4 regions of the Kitasatospora sp. NPDC051914 genome follow, and region 4 is predicted to be linked to each of the others. Evidence: riboswitches for the same ligand, from Rfam matches in the RefSeq annotation. Region 4 holds a riboswitch; each other region holds the start of a gene.
The links. Region 4 has a riboswitch for cyclic di-AMP ahead of AB0M03_RS30455 (transglycosylase family protein). Riboswitches for the same ligand answer to the same signal wherever they lie in the genome.
Positions count from the first base shown of each region.

Region 1: another riboswitch for cyclic di-AMP. It lies ahead of AB0M03_RS36475 (LysM peptidoglycan-binding domain-containing M23 family metallopeptidase); the one in region 4 lies ahead of AB0M03_RS30455 (transglycosylase family protein).
Region 2: another riboswitch for cyclic di-AMP. It lies ahead of AB0M03_RS28115 (transglycosylase family protein); the one in region 4 lies ahead of AB0M03_RS30455 (transglycosylase family protein).
Region 3: another riboswitch for cyclic di-AMP. It lies ahead of AB0M03_RS38550 (hypothetical protein); the one in region 4 lies ahead of AB0M03_RS30455 (transglycosylase family protein).

Region 1 covers NZ_JBFAXX010000094.1:3,272-6,472, forward strand. The annotation lists gene AB0M03_RS36475 (LysM peptidoglycan-binding domain-containing M23 family metallopeptidase) at 426-1,409, opposite strand; cyclic di-AMP (ydaO/yuaA leader) riboswitch at 1,415-1,577, opposite strand; gene AB0M03_RS36480 (DUF6348 family protein) at 1,948-2,721, shown strand; gene AB0M03_RS36485 (hypothetical protein) at 2,728-2,922, opposite strand.
Region 2 covers NZ_JBFAXX010000049.1:31,948-35,148, forward strand. The annotation lists gene AB0M03_RS28110 (cytochrome P450) at 1-960, shown strand, start outside; cyclic di-AMP (ydaO/yuaA leader) riboswitch at 1,154-1,342, shown strand; gene AB0M03_RS28115 (transglycosylase family protein) at 1,347-2,159, shown strand; gene eno (phosphopyruvate hydratase) at 2,364-3,201, shown strand, end outside.
Region 3 covers NZ_JBFAXX010000122.1:1-3,201, reverse strand. The annotation lists gene AB0M03_RS38550 (hypothetical protein) at 237-1,667, opposite strand; cyclic di-AMP (ydaO/yuaA leader) riboswitch at 1,670-1,849, opposite strand; gene AB0M03_RS38545 (hypothetical protein) at 2,300-2,836, shown strand.
Region 4 covers NZ_JBFAXX010000057.1:35,862-39,062, reverse strand. The annotation lists gene AB0M03_RS30465 (MFS transporter) at 1-11, shown strand, start outside; gene AB0M03_RS30460 (hypothetical protein) at 133-834, shown strand; cyclic di-AMP (ydaO/yuaA leader) riboswitch at 1,362-1,514, shown strand; gene AB0M03_RS30455 (transglycosylase family protein) at 1,516-2,568, shown strand; gene AB0M03_RS30450 (glycoside hydrolase family 6 protein) at 2,946-3,201, shown strand, end outside.

The DNA of each region.
Region 1 (3,201 bases), on a different contig from region 4:
GGTGCCCCGCTCCCCCGCAGGTCAGCGAGTCGCCAGGTCAGCCCGGATCCGGTGCCGTCGTCTTCCAAACTGGCCACGCGGGTTCGATTCCCGTCGCCCGCTCCACAGCAAAGGCCCCAGCTCAGCGACCTGATCGCAGAGCTGGGGCCTTCGTCGTCTGAGGGATTTTCAGGGCGTTGTGCCCGTTCCGCACCCCGTGGACGGCCTCGCTCACCGGTCCACGGACCGCCCGTACGATCGAGCGCTCGCGCTCCGTCCTGCGCCACGGGGGTGGAAACCGCCGACTTCCACTCCGGCGCGCGCCCTCTGCCGGATTCCCCCTCTCGCCGCGGCCCGCAGAGCGGTGCGGAACGGCCGAGGCCCGGCCCCGGGATCGGTTGATCCCCGGGTCGGGCCTTCGGGTGTGTGCCGTGCGGCGGTGTGCGTCAGACGCGGACGCCGTGGGCCGCGAGGTACGCGACCGGGTCGATGTCGGAGCCGTACGACGGGGTGGTGCGGATCTCGAAGTGCAGGTGCGGGCCGGTGACGTTGCCGGTGGCCCCGGAGAGGCCGATGACCTGGCCGGCGGTGACGGTCTGGCCGACCGAGACCTTCAGCGCCGAGAAGTGGGCGTACTGGGAGTACTTGCCGTCGGCGTGCTTGATGACGACGTTGTTGCCGTAGGCGCCGCCCCAGCCGGCCTCGACGACGGTGCCGCCGGCGATGGCGTGGATGGAGGTGCCGGTGCTGACGGCGAAGTCGACGCCGGTGTGGTAACCGCTGGACCAGTTGGAACCGGCCTTGTGGTAAGGGGTGCCCAGGCCGGCGGCGACCGGGGCGACGTAGCCGGAGGCGGCCGCGGCCGGCTTGGCGGCCTCGGTCTTCGGGGCGGCGGCGGGCTTCGGGGCAGCCGGCTTGGCGGCCTCGGTCTTGGGGGCGGCCGGCTTCGGGGCGGCCTGGACCGGGGTGCGCTTCTCGGAGCGGGAGGCGGCGGCCGTGTCGGCCTTCTTCGCCTCGGCCTTCGGCGCGGCGGGCTTCGGCGCAGCGGCCTGCGGGGCGGCGGCCTGCGCGGCAGCGGCGCCGACGGTCAGCTTCTGGCCCGGGAAGATCAGGTTCGGGTTGCCGCCGATGACCTGGCGGTTGTCCTGGTACAGCTTCTTCCAGCCGCCGTCGACGTGCTGCGCGTTGGCGATCTTGGAAAGGGTGTCGCCGCGGACGACCTTGTAGGTGGTGTCGGCGGCCGGAGCGGCAGCAGGGGCCTGCGCGGGCGCGGCGGCCTGGGCGGCGGCCTGCGCAGCAGCCGGGGCGGCGGCCGGGGCCGCGGCGGGGGCGCTGTGGGCGCTGGCGGCGGTGACGGGGATGGCGATGGCGGCGGCGGCCACACCGGTGGCGACGGCGACGCGGGACAGACGGGTGCCCAGAACGGACATGGAGTTGTTCCTCTCCGACGCCTGCGAGGTGAGCTGTCGGGTTCGGGCGGGGAGTTCGCCCGGTCGCGAAAAGGCGCGACTTCACCCCAAGCCGTCCCGGATTGCCCGGTGCGGCGACTTACCTTGGGTCCCCCGCTCCTGCCGTGCACGGAATGGTGCGTGACCCCGGGCGGCGGCAGGACTCGGCGTTCCGCCCGGTGGCCCGCCCAGCCGGTGGCCGGGCAGGACTCGAGGAAAACCCGATGGGCGCCTCGGAGGCAAGCGCCTCGGCCTCACGGACCGTCGACGGCCGCCCGAAGGGTCACTCTCCGCCCGCGAGTGGTGGGCGGAGCGCAGTCGATGCAGTGACCGTACGTGTCCGGATCATCAGCAGTCCGGCAAATCGGACACCCCGTGTGCGCGGCCGGTCGCGGCCGGGCACGGATCATGGCCCACCCGGTGACGCTGGTCACGCGGGCCCCTCTGCAGACCGTCGGCCCGGGCCGATAACCTCGCTCGCGATCGGTGTTCGAGCCCCTTTTCGAGCGAGGAGTCGCGGGTGCGGCCGCAGTCCCGACTGGACGTGATCCAGCGCAGCGTGGTGCGCGAGATGGCCGCCCGGTACGGGCAGCGGTTCACGGTCGAGGGCAGCGTGGTGCGCGGTCCGGGGACGACGGCGGTGGCGGTCCGCGAGCATCCGGGAGAGGGCGGCGCGGCCGGCCACGTGGACCTGGGCTTCGTGCTCAACCTGGGGCAGGCGGACGGCCCGGTGGTGTGGGACTGCACGGCGGGCCTGGGCCGCACCGAGGAGGAGCGGCTCGACAGCGCGGTACGGATGTGGGCGACCACCACGGCCGCGGCCGTGGTCGAGCTGCAGGACGCGCGCGGCGAGCACGCCGACCGCTGCCGCCCGGCAGAGCTCCCGGGATGGCAGGCGGTGCAGGGCCCGGCTGCGGTCTTCGGTTTCGGCAGCGACCGGCTGGCGGAGTGGCTTGCGGACCACCAGGTGCTGCCGGCGCTCGCCGGTGCCCTGGCGCTGCCGGCGGGCACCGGTGTGACCGGGGTGAAGCTGTTCCTCGGCGGCCGGGCCGGGGAGGACGTCGCCGAGGTGCGGATCAACGGCGCCGTGTCGGAGCAGGCCTCGGCCGCGCTGCGCGGCCTCGACTGGCCGCGCGGCGAACGGCTGTGCTGGGCAAGGCTGTTCGTCCTGCTGGTGCCGGACGGCGCGGCGGCGCAGACCGCTCCGGCCGCCGCCGAGGTGCCGCCGGCCGCCGCGCCGGCCGTGCGGCGCGGGCTGCTGGCGCGCTGGCGGCGGGCCGGGGTCGGGCAGTAGGGCGGGTCAGCTCGCCACGGACGAGATGGTCTTCGCCAGCTGGTTGAGGAAGTCCTGGATCGGCCGGGCCGCCGTGGACTGGCTCACCATGAAGCCGAAGAGCGCTGCGACGATCGCGTGGCTGGTCTTCAGCTGCTTGTTGCGGATGAAGATCACGACGATGACGCCGAACAGGAACAACGCGGAGACGGAGAAGGCCACCCGGACTCACTTCCTCAATCTGTGGCGGGGGTTCGTGCTGGAACCCCGTGTCGAAACCGGACCGCGGCCTGCGCCGACCGTCCCTGGCACGAGTCGACCGATCCCGCCGTCGTGGAGGTGCCCGCGGCGCCGATACCGCCTGCTGTCTGCCGCACCTGCCGCCCCCCATCCCCCGAGCATCGACCAGCCCACCCGGACTCAGTGTGGTCGTTCGTGCTGCCTGCGTAAAGGACTAGCCGGGAGCCCGGGGCGAAGATCCTGCCATGTGAGACGAATTTC
Region 2 (3,201 bases), on a different contig from region 4:
GTGTCCAAGGCGTTCACCCCGCGGCGGGTCGCGGAGTTCGAGCCGCGGGTGCAGCAGCTCACCGATCGGCTGATCGACTCCTTCGCCGGGCGCGGCACCGCCGACCTGATCCACGAGTTCGCCTTCCCGCTGCCGATCTACGCGATCTGCGACCTGCTGGGCGTGCCGCCCGAAGACCAGGACGACTTCCGGGACTGGGCCGGAATGATGATCCGACACCACGGCGGGCAGCGCGGCGGCGTCGGCCGGGCCGTGAAGCGGATGCGCGGCTACCTGGCGGAGCTGATCCACCGCAAGCGGGCCGACCTCGGCGACGACCTGATCTCCGGGCTGATCAGGGCCAGCGACCACGGCGAGCACCTGACCGAGAACGAGGCCGCGGCGATGGCCTTCATCCTGCTCTTCGCCGGCTTCGAGACCACCGTCAACCTGATCGGCAACGGCCTGTACGCGCTGCTGCGCAACCCCGGCCAGCGGGCGCTGCTCCAGGAGTCGCTGGCCCGCGGCGAGAGCGGCCTGCTGGAGACCGGGATCGAGGAGCTGCTCCGCTACGACGGGCCGGTGGAGCTGGCCACCTGGCGGTTCGCGACCCGGCCGCTGGTGATCGGCGGGGTGGAGATCCCGGTCGGCGACCCGGTGCTGGTCGTGCTGGCGGCGGCCGACCGCGATCCGGCCAGGTTCGCCGACGAGAACACCCTGGACCTCGCCCGCACCGACAACCCGCACCTGGGCTTCGGCCACGGCATCCACTACTGCATCGGTGCGCCGCTGGCCCGGCTGGAGGGCCGGGCGACGCTGGCGACGCTGCTGACCAGGCTGCCCGACCTCGCGCTGGACGCCGACCCGGCCGACCTGCGCTGGCGCGGCGGCCTCATCATGCGGGGGCTGCGCGAGCTGCCGGTCGCCTTCACCCCGCAGGCGGACGTTCCACCGCCGCCCGGGCGGGACGACATCGCCTGACGGTGTGTCGTGTCGCCGCCGCAAGGCCGGGACTGAACACTCATCAATCAGGACAAATCAGTATCGTTCGTGGGCGATAATCAGTTCGCCGTAATTCTTGCGTGATATGAGCGATATGAGCTTGTGATCGGTCGTCGGCTCTGCCTACTCTCCGAATCAGTCCGCAGCAGCGGACCCCGGCTGCGGAAACGCCGAATCCTGTCCGCCGCATCCCGGGCCTGACGACCGAAGACGAAGGACAGGGGCGGGGGAACCACGTTCGTCGCCGTCCCCACGGCTAGGGGTGAAGCCGCGTCAGCAGGACCCCTCCTGCGGCCGCGGCCGGGCCAAGCCTCCCGGTCCGAACCCGACAGCTCACCTCGCAGGCGTTCGGAGAGGGACAACCCATGCTCTTCACCGGACCTGGCCGCCACCGCCGCAGGACCTCCGCCGAGAAGGCGGTCGCCGTCGCGGGTGTCGCCGGTGTCGGCCTCGCCATGCCGCTGCTCACCGCGGCGGGCGCGCATGCCGCCCCCGTCTCGATCTGGGACAAGGTCGCCCAGTGCGAGAGCGGCGGGAACTGGAAGATCAACACCGGCAACGGCTACTACGGCGGGCTGCAGTTCAGCGCACGCACCTGGAAGGGGTTCGGCGGCGCCCGGTACGCGCCGCTCGCCCACCAGGCGAGCAAGAGCCAGCAGATCGCCGTCGCCGAGAAGGTGCTGGCCTCCCAGGGGCCCAATGCGTGGCCGGTCTGTTCCAAACGCGCCGGCCTGACCCGCGCCTCCGCCTCGAGTACCGGGGCGGCCGGCACCGCCCAGTCCGGCAGCGGGCAGCGCTCGGGCTCGCCGCGGTTCCCCGGCCACGGCGGGTGGGACGCGTCCGGCGGCGTGTACTGGTACCAGAAGGACGACCGCTGGTACTGGACGGCGCACCGCGAGATCTACGAGCGGCACCTGCCGCCGACCCCGGCCGAGCCGGCCGGCGGCGACGACGACGGGGACGCCGCGGCGGAGGACTCCGGGCGGACGATGCAGGCCGTCCCCGTGCCCGAGGTCGGCCGCGCGACGTACACCGTGCAGCCCGGCGACACGCTCTCCGGCATCGCCGCCGACCGCGGCACGGCCGGCGGCTGGGAGCAGCTGTACGCGAACAACAGGGAGGTCGTCGGCGCCGACCCCGACCTGATCCTGCCCGGCCAGCAGCTGCAGTTGGACTGACGGACCGACACTGTACGAACGGCCCGTCCGCCCGCGGGGCGGCACCCGGGGGCGGACGGCCGGTTTTGTGGTCCTTCAGGTGAACTACCGGCGAGTAGCCAGGTCACACGGTGAGACAGGGCCATGCGCGGCGTGGCCCTGCGGGCCCGTGCGGTTAGGCTCTGGTCGTAACGACCCTCATCCGCTTCCGCTAGGAGATGCCTCGTGCCGTCCATCGATGTCGTCGTAGCCCGCGAAATCCTCGACTCCCGCGGTAACCCCACGGTCGAGGTCGAGGTCGGCCTCGACGACGGCAGCACCGGTCGTGCCGCTGTCCCGTCCGGTGCCTCCACCGGTGCCTTCGAGGCCCTGGAGCTTCGCGACGGCGACAAGAACCGCTACTTCGGCAAGGGCGTGGAGAAGGCCGTCCTCGCCGTCATCGAGCAGATCGGCCCGGAGCTGGTCGGCTACGACGCCACCGAGCAGCGCCTGATCGACCAGGCCATGCTCGACCTGGACGCCACCCCCGACAAGTCCTCGCTCGGCGCCAACGCCATCCTCGGCGTCTCCCTCGCCGTGGCGCACGCCGCCTCCGAGGCCAGCGACCTGCCGCTGTTCCGCTACCTGGGCGGCCCCAACGCGCACGTCCTGCCGGTGCCGATGATGAACATCCTCAACGGCGGCTCGCACGCGGACTCCAACGTCGACATCCAGGAGTTCATGATCGCCCCGATCGGCGCGGAGTCCTTCTCCGAGGCCGTCCGCTGGGGCGTCGAGGTCTACCACACCCTCAAGGGCGTGCTGAAGGAGCGCGGCCTGTCCACCGGCCTCGGCGACGAGGGCGGCTTCGCGCCGAACCTGGACTCCAACCGCGAGGCCCTCGACCTGATCGTCGAGGCCATCAAGAAGGCCGGCTACACCCCGGGCAAGGACGTCGCGCTCGCCCTGGACGTCGCGTCCTCCGAGTTCCACAACGACGGTGCCTACACCTTCGAGGGCAAGGCGATCTCCTCCGCCGAGCTCATCGACTACTACGCCGAGCTGGTCGCCGCGTACCCGCTGG
Region 3 (3,201 bases), on a different contig from region 4:
CATTTCGACGAGGACGGAAGAACGACGGAATCGTTCTCCTCGAGGCCCGAAACCACTTCCGTGAGCTGGTCACCGGCAAGCCCGGGCCGCACTGTCGTGCGGACCCGAACGCTCCTTCGGTACCAGGTCGGCCCGGCCCGTTCACCGGCGCTCGGCGCCTGCCCGGTCGGGGCCGTCTCGGTGTTGGCAGGGGGCGCCGGTGTTGTTCCGGCGCCCCCGGGGTGACCGCCTCCGTGTCAGGGGGTGGGCACGGGCATCGTCGCGAATGCGGTGTTCAGGCTCTGCCACATGGGCTTGGTGGTGGGGATCATGTCCTCGGCGTAGTTCCACCAGAAGTACCCGCCCGCGTAGTAGGGCAGGTCGATGTGCAGGCCGTAGTAGTAGTTGAGGAGCGTGGTGGCCTGGCTCTGGGTGGTGGTGGTGACGGGGTCGGGCAGGCCGATTTCACCGAAGGCGAGTTTGGCGTTCGGGTACAGCGTGTGCAGTTGCTGGAAGTAGGCGGTCCAGGTGGCCGCGCTCGGCCGGATGTTGTTGCAGTCGGCTTCGTAGTAGCTGAGCGTGACGTAGTCGAGGCCGTTGCGCATGCTCGCGGGCACGTACTGGTTGGTGAAGGCGATCGGGTCGAGCTCGGAGGGGCCGTTGCCGCAGCCGATGTCGTAGTAGAGGGTCAGTGCGGCGCGCTTGCCGGCGGCCTTGACCTGGTTGTAGGCATCGGTGATCTTGGCGGAGACGTCGCTGTAGCTGCCGGTCCAGTTGCCGTTGACCTCGTTGCCGATCTCCCAGAGGTCGACCTGGTTGCCGAAGGCGTTCAGGTACTGGGCGACCCGGTCGTGGTAGGCCTGGGCGGAGTAGTCCTTGAGGTAGTAGGAGTCGAGGACCTCGCCCATGAGGTAGCTGACCGGCTGGAGCTGGTTGACCGCCTGGGTGTACTGGGAGGGGTTCACGTTCTCGTCGAAGACGATGCGGGTGGTCGGCCTGTGGGACAGCTGCTTCGACGAGGCGACGATGGCGGCGAGGTTCGAGACGTCGTCGACGGTGACGCCGTACAACGGGCCGGGCAGCTCCCTCATGCCCGCCGGAGCCTGCGTGGCGGTGGCGGTGGCGGTGGGCGCGGGGATCGGGGTCGGGGCGCTCGACGTCGGTGCCGTGGTGGGTGTTGCGGCCGTGGCGGTCGGGCTAGGTGTCGCCGTGGCGGTCGGGGAGGCCGTGGCGGTCGGGGAGGCCGCCGTGGCGCTCGCGGTCGGCGCTGGGGTGGATCCGTCGCCGACGGTCAGTGTGCGCGCGGGCAGGTTGTGCCGGGTGCCCGCAAGGTCGCGCCAGTAGCCGAACTCGGAGTAGGTGCCGGCCGGCAGGGCCAGCGCGCCGGTGGTGATCGACACACCCCCCGGGCAGATCCGTACGGAGCGGGCCGCGCCGGGGAAGTCGGTGCGCTTGCCCGCGGGGTCGCGTACCGAAACACCCAGGGTGTCGGCGGTGAAGCAGCGCGAGGAGTGCACGGCGAGGGTCGCGGTGGCGGCGGTGCCGGCGGCCATGGCGGTCGGGCCGAGCCCGTCCTGGACGACCTTGGGGCCGTCGGCGGAGGCCTGCGCATGGCCGACAAGAGGGATGGCCAGCAGGCCGACAGCGGCCAGCGCGCCGATCCGGACAGGAGTGGAGATAAAACGCATGGGCGGTACCTCTGCGACGCCTGCGAGGTGAGCTGTCGGGTTCGGGCCGCATGAGGTGGCCCGGCCGCCCGTGGAACGGCTTCACCCCTAGCCCGGGCCGGACCCGTGCGCGTGCGTGCGTGCGGGGGCCAAGGCGTCCTACCTGGTTCCCCCGCTCCCGTCCGTACCGGTGCTCGATCGACCGCCGACGGGTGGACGGGACTCGGCGTCCCGGCAGCGGGTCCGTCTTTCGGCGGACGACGCGAAGCAGGCTAGCAGGAGACATCGTGTACGAGTCAACGCTCTGCGCCGCACCTCACGCACTGTGCAGCAGGCCGCTGCGCTGCGCCGCTGCGCCCCCTCGCGCCGGACGGACACGGCGGGAAAGGCGGCGACGGCTTCGGCCGGTCCTGCCCGAACAAGGGCTCTGCCGGCTCCCGGGTCGCCCGGGCGCGGGGGAGGAGCGGACCAGTCGCCGGCCCCGCCCACGCGGCCGTCGTGGACCGGCGGCGAGGCGATCGGGATGTCCCCGGTCGCCGTGCTCTCCCGGCAACGCTGCGGCCTGCGCGAGGGCCGCTTGGCAGCGTCCGGCCCTGCCCGGACGGGCGCGGCGCGGTGGCCGCCCGCCCGAGACACCCCTGCCCACCGGCCCGGTGCAGCCCGACCGGCACCCCGCCCCCGCCGCGGCCGCCGCCGAAGCCGCGGCCGCGGCGGGCCGGCGGCCGGCCCCGGTACCCCCGCTCCTGCCGCAGGCCGAACACCTCGCCCTCACCGCCACCCTCGCCGGACAACAGGTCCCCGAAGCCTGGCTGGAGAACATCCCGGCCCCCGACGAGGACGACACCGGCCAGCAGCACCTCTACCGGCGCCTGGTCGCGGCCGTCGCCCACTGGCGGTTGCGCCACCACGTGAGCGGCGACGACCCGCTCGGCCCGCCGCCCGACGGCCCCGCCCACGACGAATGGCAGCACCTGGCCCAGGCCCTCGACCTCTACCAGCGCGCCCGGATCGAGGACCGCCTGCAACTGCTGCGCCTGCGCCGCGACGCCGACCGCGAACGCCTCGAGGCCGCCGCCCGGCAGGCCGCCGCCACCCCCACCGCCCGCACCCCCGCCGCCAGGCCCGCCCGCCCCGCCCAGCGCGGACGGCCCTCCCGGCCCCGCCGCCCCGGCGGCCGGGGCCGCCGCTGACCGCGCTGTCGGCGTACTCGTTGAAGTTCAGGCGGGTACAGATGGACGTGCTCAGCCGCGTGACTTGTCAGGACCCGCACCTACCGGGACAGCAGAGAGCCCTTGTCGTCCGCGCCGGCCGGACCGGATGATCAGCTCATGTACGTAGGCCAAGGCACCTTCGACGACATCCCCCTGGGTGCCCTCTTCCCCCAGCTGTCTGCCGCTGGCGTCGAATCACTGAACCTCTTTCATCCTGTCTCGTCGGGGTGAAATGCCTGGTCAGCGGGTTCCAGTGACGCAACAGGGCCCCTCGTCGTTGCCGTGGTGATCTCACTCATCACGTCGCCGCCGAGGGGCCCTGTTGGTCTCGTATCGAGCCATGC
Region 4 (3,201 bases):
GCGCGAGCTGACCCGCGCACGGGTGACCAGTGTGCACGGGTGACCGACACGGGCCGACCGCCGGCCCGCCGCCTCCCGGCCGGCCGGCACCCGGCCGCGGGGGCGGCGGGCCGGTTTGCCACCATGCCTGTCATGACCGTCATCGTTTCCGTCGACGCAGCGGGGTGCGGCTGCGCGGCGCGCCGCCCCTGGTCCCCCACTCCTCCGCCCGGGTGGGCGCGGGCCGCCGGAACGTCGCTGGCCCGCTGGGCGGCGCCCGGGTGCGCCGCGTCGCCGTACGGCGGCCACGGGTTCGCGCCCGCGGAGCGGGCCCCGGTGGCGGGCGAGGTGCGGATGGTGGGGATGGACGGCCCGTTCCTCACCGAGGGGCCGTTCTGGTGCCTGTTCGCGCCGCCGTCCACGGTGGCGAACTGCGCGCCGGACTGCCCGGAGGAGCTGCCCGCGCACGCCATGGTCCGCTGCACACCGCTGGCGGTGGCGGACGCCCGGCCGGGCGGAGCCTGGGTGCGGGTCTCGGTGGACGAGGTGGTCGGACTGACGGAGGCCCAGCAGCGGTGGGCACCGTCCGCGGAGGGATCGGTGACGGACTGGCTGCCGCCGGAGGGCGCCGGGGTCGATCGGACGAGCTTCCGGCACGGCGTCTTCCGGTACGTGGAGTGGTCGGCGCAGGGCGACCTGGGATGGTGGGCGGTGCTGCGGGAGGACGGCGACCGGCCGGTGCTGCTGCTGGCCGAGTCATGGTCCTTCGACGAGAACGACGTGGCGATGGGGCACCGGCCACTGACGGACGGGGAGGCGGCCGCGGTGCTGGCGTGCTGGCCACCGGAGGACTGACGGCCGACCCGGTCGGGGCCCGGTCGGACGGCTTGCCGATGCTTTCCGTTCCGCCACGAACGGTGCCGGTCCGGTGTTCGTGTGTCGCGCCCGAACGGCGGCGCAAAGATCCTCCGGAGCCTCCGTTCGTGCCGTGATCACCCCGGTGGGGCGGGCCCCCCGGGGCCGCCCGCCGACGGTCCGCCATTCCCCGCACACGGCAACGGAAGCGGCCGCCCGCATTTCCGGCGCGGAATTTCGCCGAATTTCCCGGGGAATTCGTCCGGGACCGTCCGCCGCGGACACGTCAGGCCGGGCCGACATCCCCCGTGACCTGCACGGCGACCCGTCGGCACCCCGTCGACAGCCGTTCGCATGACGGGACGTGTGGCCGAAATGCACGCCTGCGACATCTCAGCACTCGTGATGATTGTGTGATGTTCAGGATGCTGGCTTGTTATCGCGGTGACGATCCCTCTAATCTCCACCTCAGCCCGACAGCACGGGCACCCGAGGCGCGGCACGCCGAACCCTGCCCACCGCGTCGAACGGGTCACCGACCAGACCCTGGGCAGGGACGGGGGACCCACGTTTCGACGCCGCCCCCACACGGCTAGGGGTGAAGCCGCGTCCGCGCGGCCGGGCCACCTCCCCGGTCCGAACCCGACAGCTCACCTCGCAGGCGTGCGGAGAGGGAACTCGATGGGTTTCATCGGCTCCGGCCGTCACCGCCGCCCCACCCAGACCGAGCGCGCCGTCGCAGCCGCCGGCGTGGCCGGTGCAGGTCTGGCGATCCCCCTGCTCACCGCCACCGGCGCCCACGCCGCCCCGGTCACCACCTGGGACGCGGTCGCACAGTGCGCCACGGCGGGCAACTGGACCAAGGCCACCGGCGACGGTACCTACGGCGGACTCCAGTTGGACCTGCGCACCTGGGTCGCCTACGGCGGCGACCTGTTCGCCTCCACCCCGGACCGCGCCACCAAGGACGAGCAGATCACCGTTGCGGAGCGGGTGCTCGCCGACAACGGCGCCAAGGTCTGGGGCAAGTGCGCCACCACCGCGGGGCTGACCGGCGAGGGCAAGCCCGAGACCGTCGTGCCGACGGAGACGGCCACGCCCGCGCCGACCACCACGGCTCGCGGTGCGGCCCCGGTCTTCCCCGGTATGCAGGGCAAGGACGCCAACGGCGTGTACTGGTACCAGGCCGGCGGCCAGTGGTACTGGACCACCAGCCAGGAGATCTACGACTACTGGACCGGCCCGGGCGCCACCCGGAACGACCAGGGCGACAACTCCGGCAACAAGCATTCCGCCACTCCGCCGACCCCGTCCGCCCCGACCACCGCGCTGCCGCCCACCGACACCGTGCCGGGCACCCCCGGCGCCACCACCCCGGCCCCGGGCACCACCCCCGGCACGCTCCCGGGGACCACGGCGCCGACCGCGACCGACCCGACGACCGGTCAGCCCGTCACCGGCGTCCCGCCGGTCACCGACCCCGTCGGCGCGGCCACCGGCCCCGCCGCGCCCGCCAGCACGGACCAGGCCCCGGCGGCGGCCACCACCGCGCCGCAGGACTCCCCGGGCACCCCGGAGGCGACCACCTACACCGTGGCGGCCGGTGACACGCTGTCCGACATCTCCGACAAGAACAAGCTCGGCGGCTGGAAGCACGTGTACGACAGCAACGAGTCGACCATCGGCGAGAACCCGGACCTCATCAAGCCCGGCCAGGTCCTCAAGATCAAGTAACCTCGCGGGCACGACGCACGACGGCCCCGGGCAACCGCCCGGGGCCGTCGGCGTGCTGCGCGTGCTGCGGCTCAGATCCTGCCGGTGCCGGCGCCCGCGGCGTCCGGTTCGTCCGGCGGGCGATGGGTGCGGTCACCACGGAGGTGGAACCCGGCATCCTGGGGCTGCTGTGGCGCGAGGGCGTCCGCCGGCAGCGCTGAGGCCGGACGGCCGGCCCGGGCGCGGGGGCGCCTTCCGTCTCCGCGCCCAACATCCCTTTCTGCGCGGAGTCTTGACGCGCCGAGTGGCGCCGACTAGACATTCCCTCGCGCTTGGGAGCGCTCCCACACTATGGAGGAAGCCCCGGCGCCCCCGTCCGCCAGCCCTAGGAGCCGCACGTGTTCCGCCACCGCCGTCGAATCGCGGCAGCGAGCGCCGTAGTCGCCGCCGTCGCGGCCTGCTGCCTGCCCTCCCCCGCGTCCGCCGCCACCGGCCGGGAGCGGGCCCCCGCGCCCGGCACCAGGTTCTACGTGGACCTCGACAGCAAGGCCCTGCACCAGGCCGCCGCCGACCTCAAGGCCGGCGACCACGCCGGTGCGCTGGCCATGGCGAAGATGGGCTCGCACCCGGTCGCCCAGTGGTTCAACGGCACGG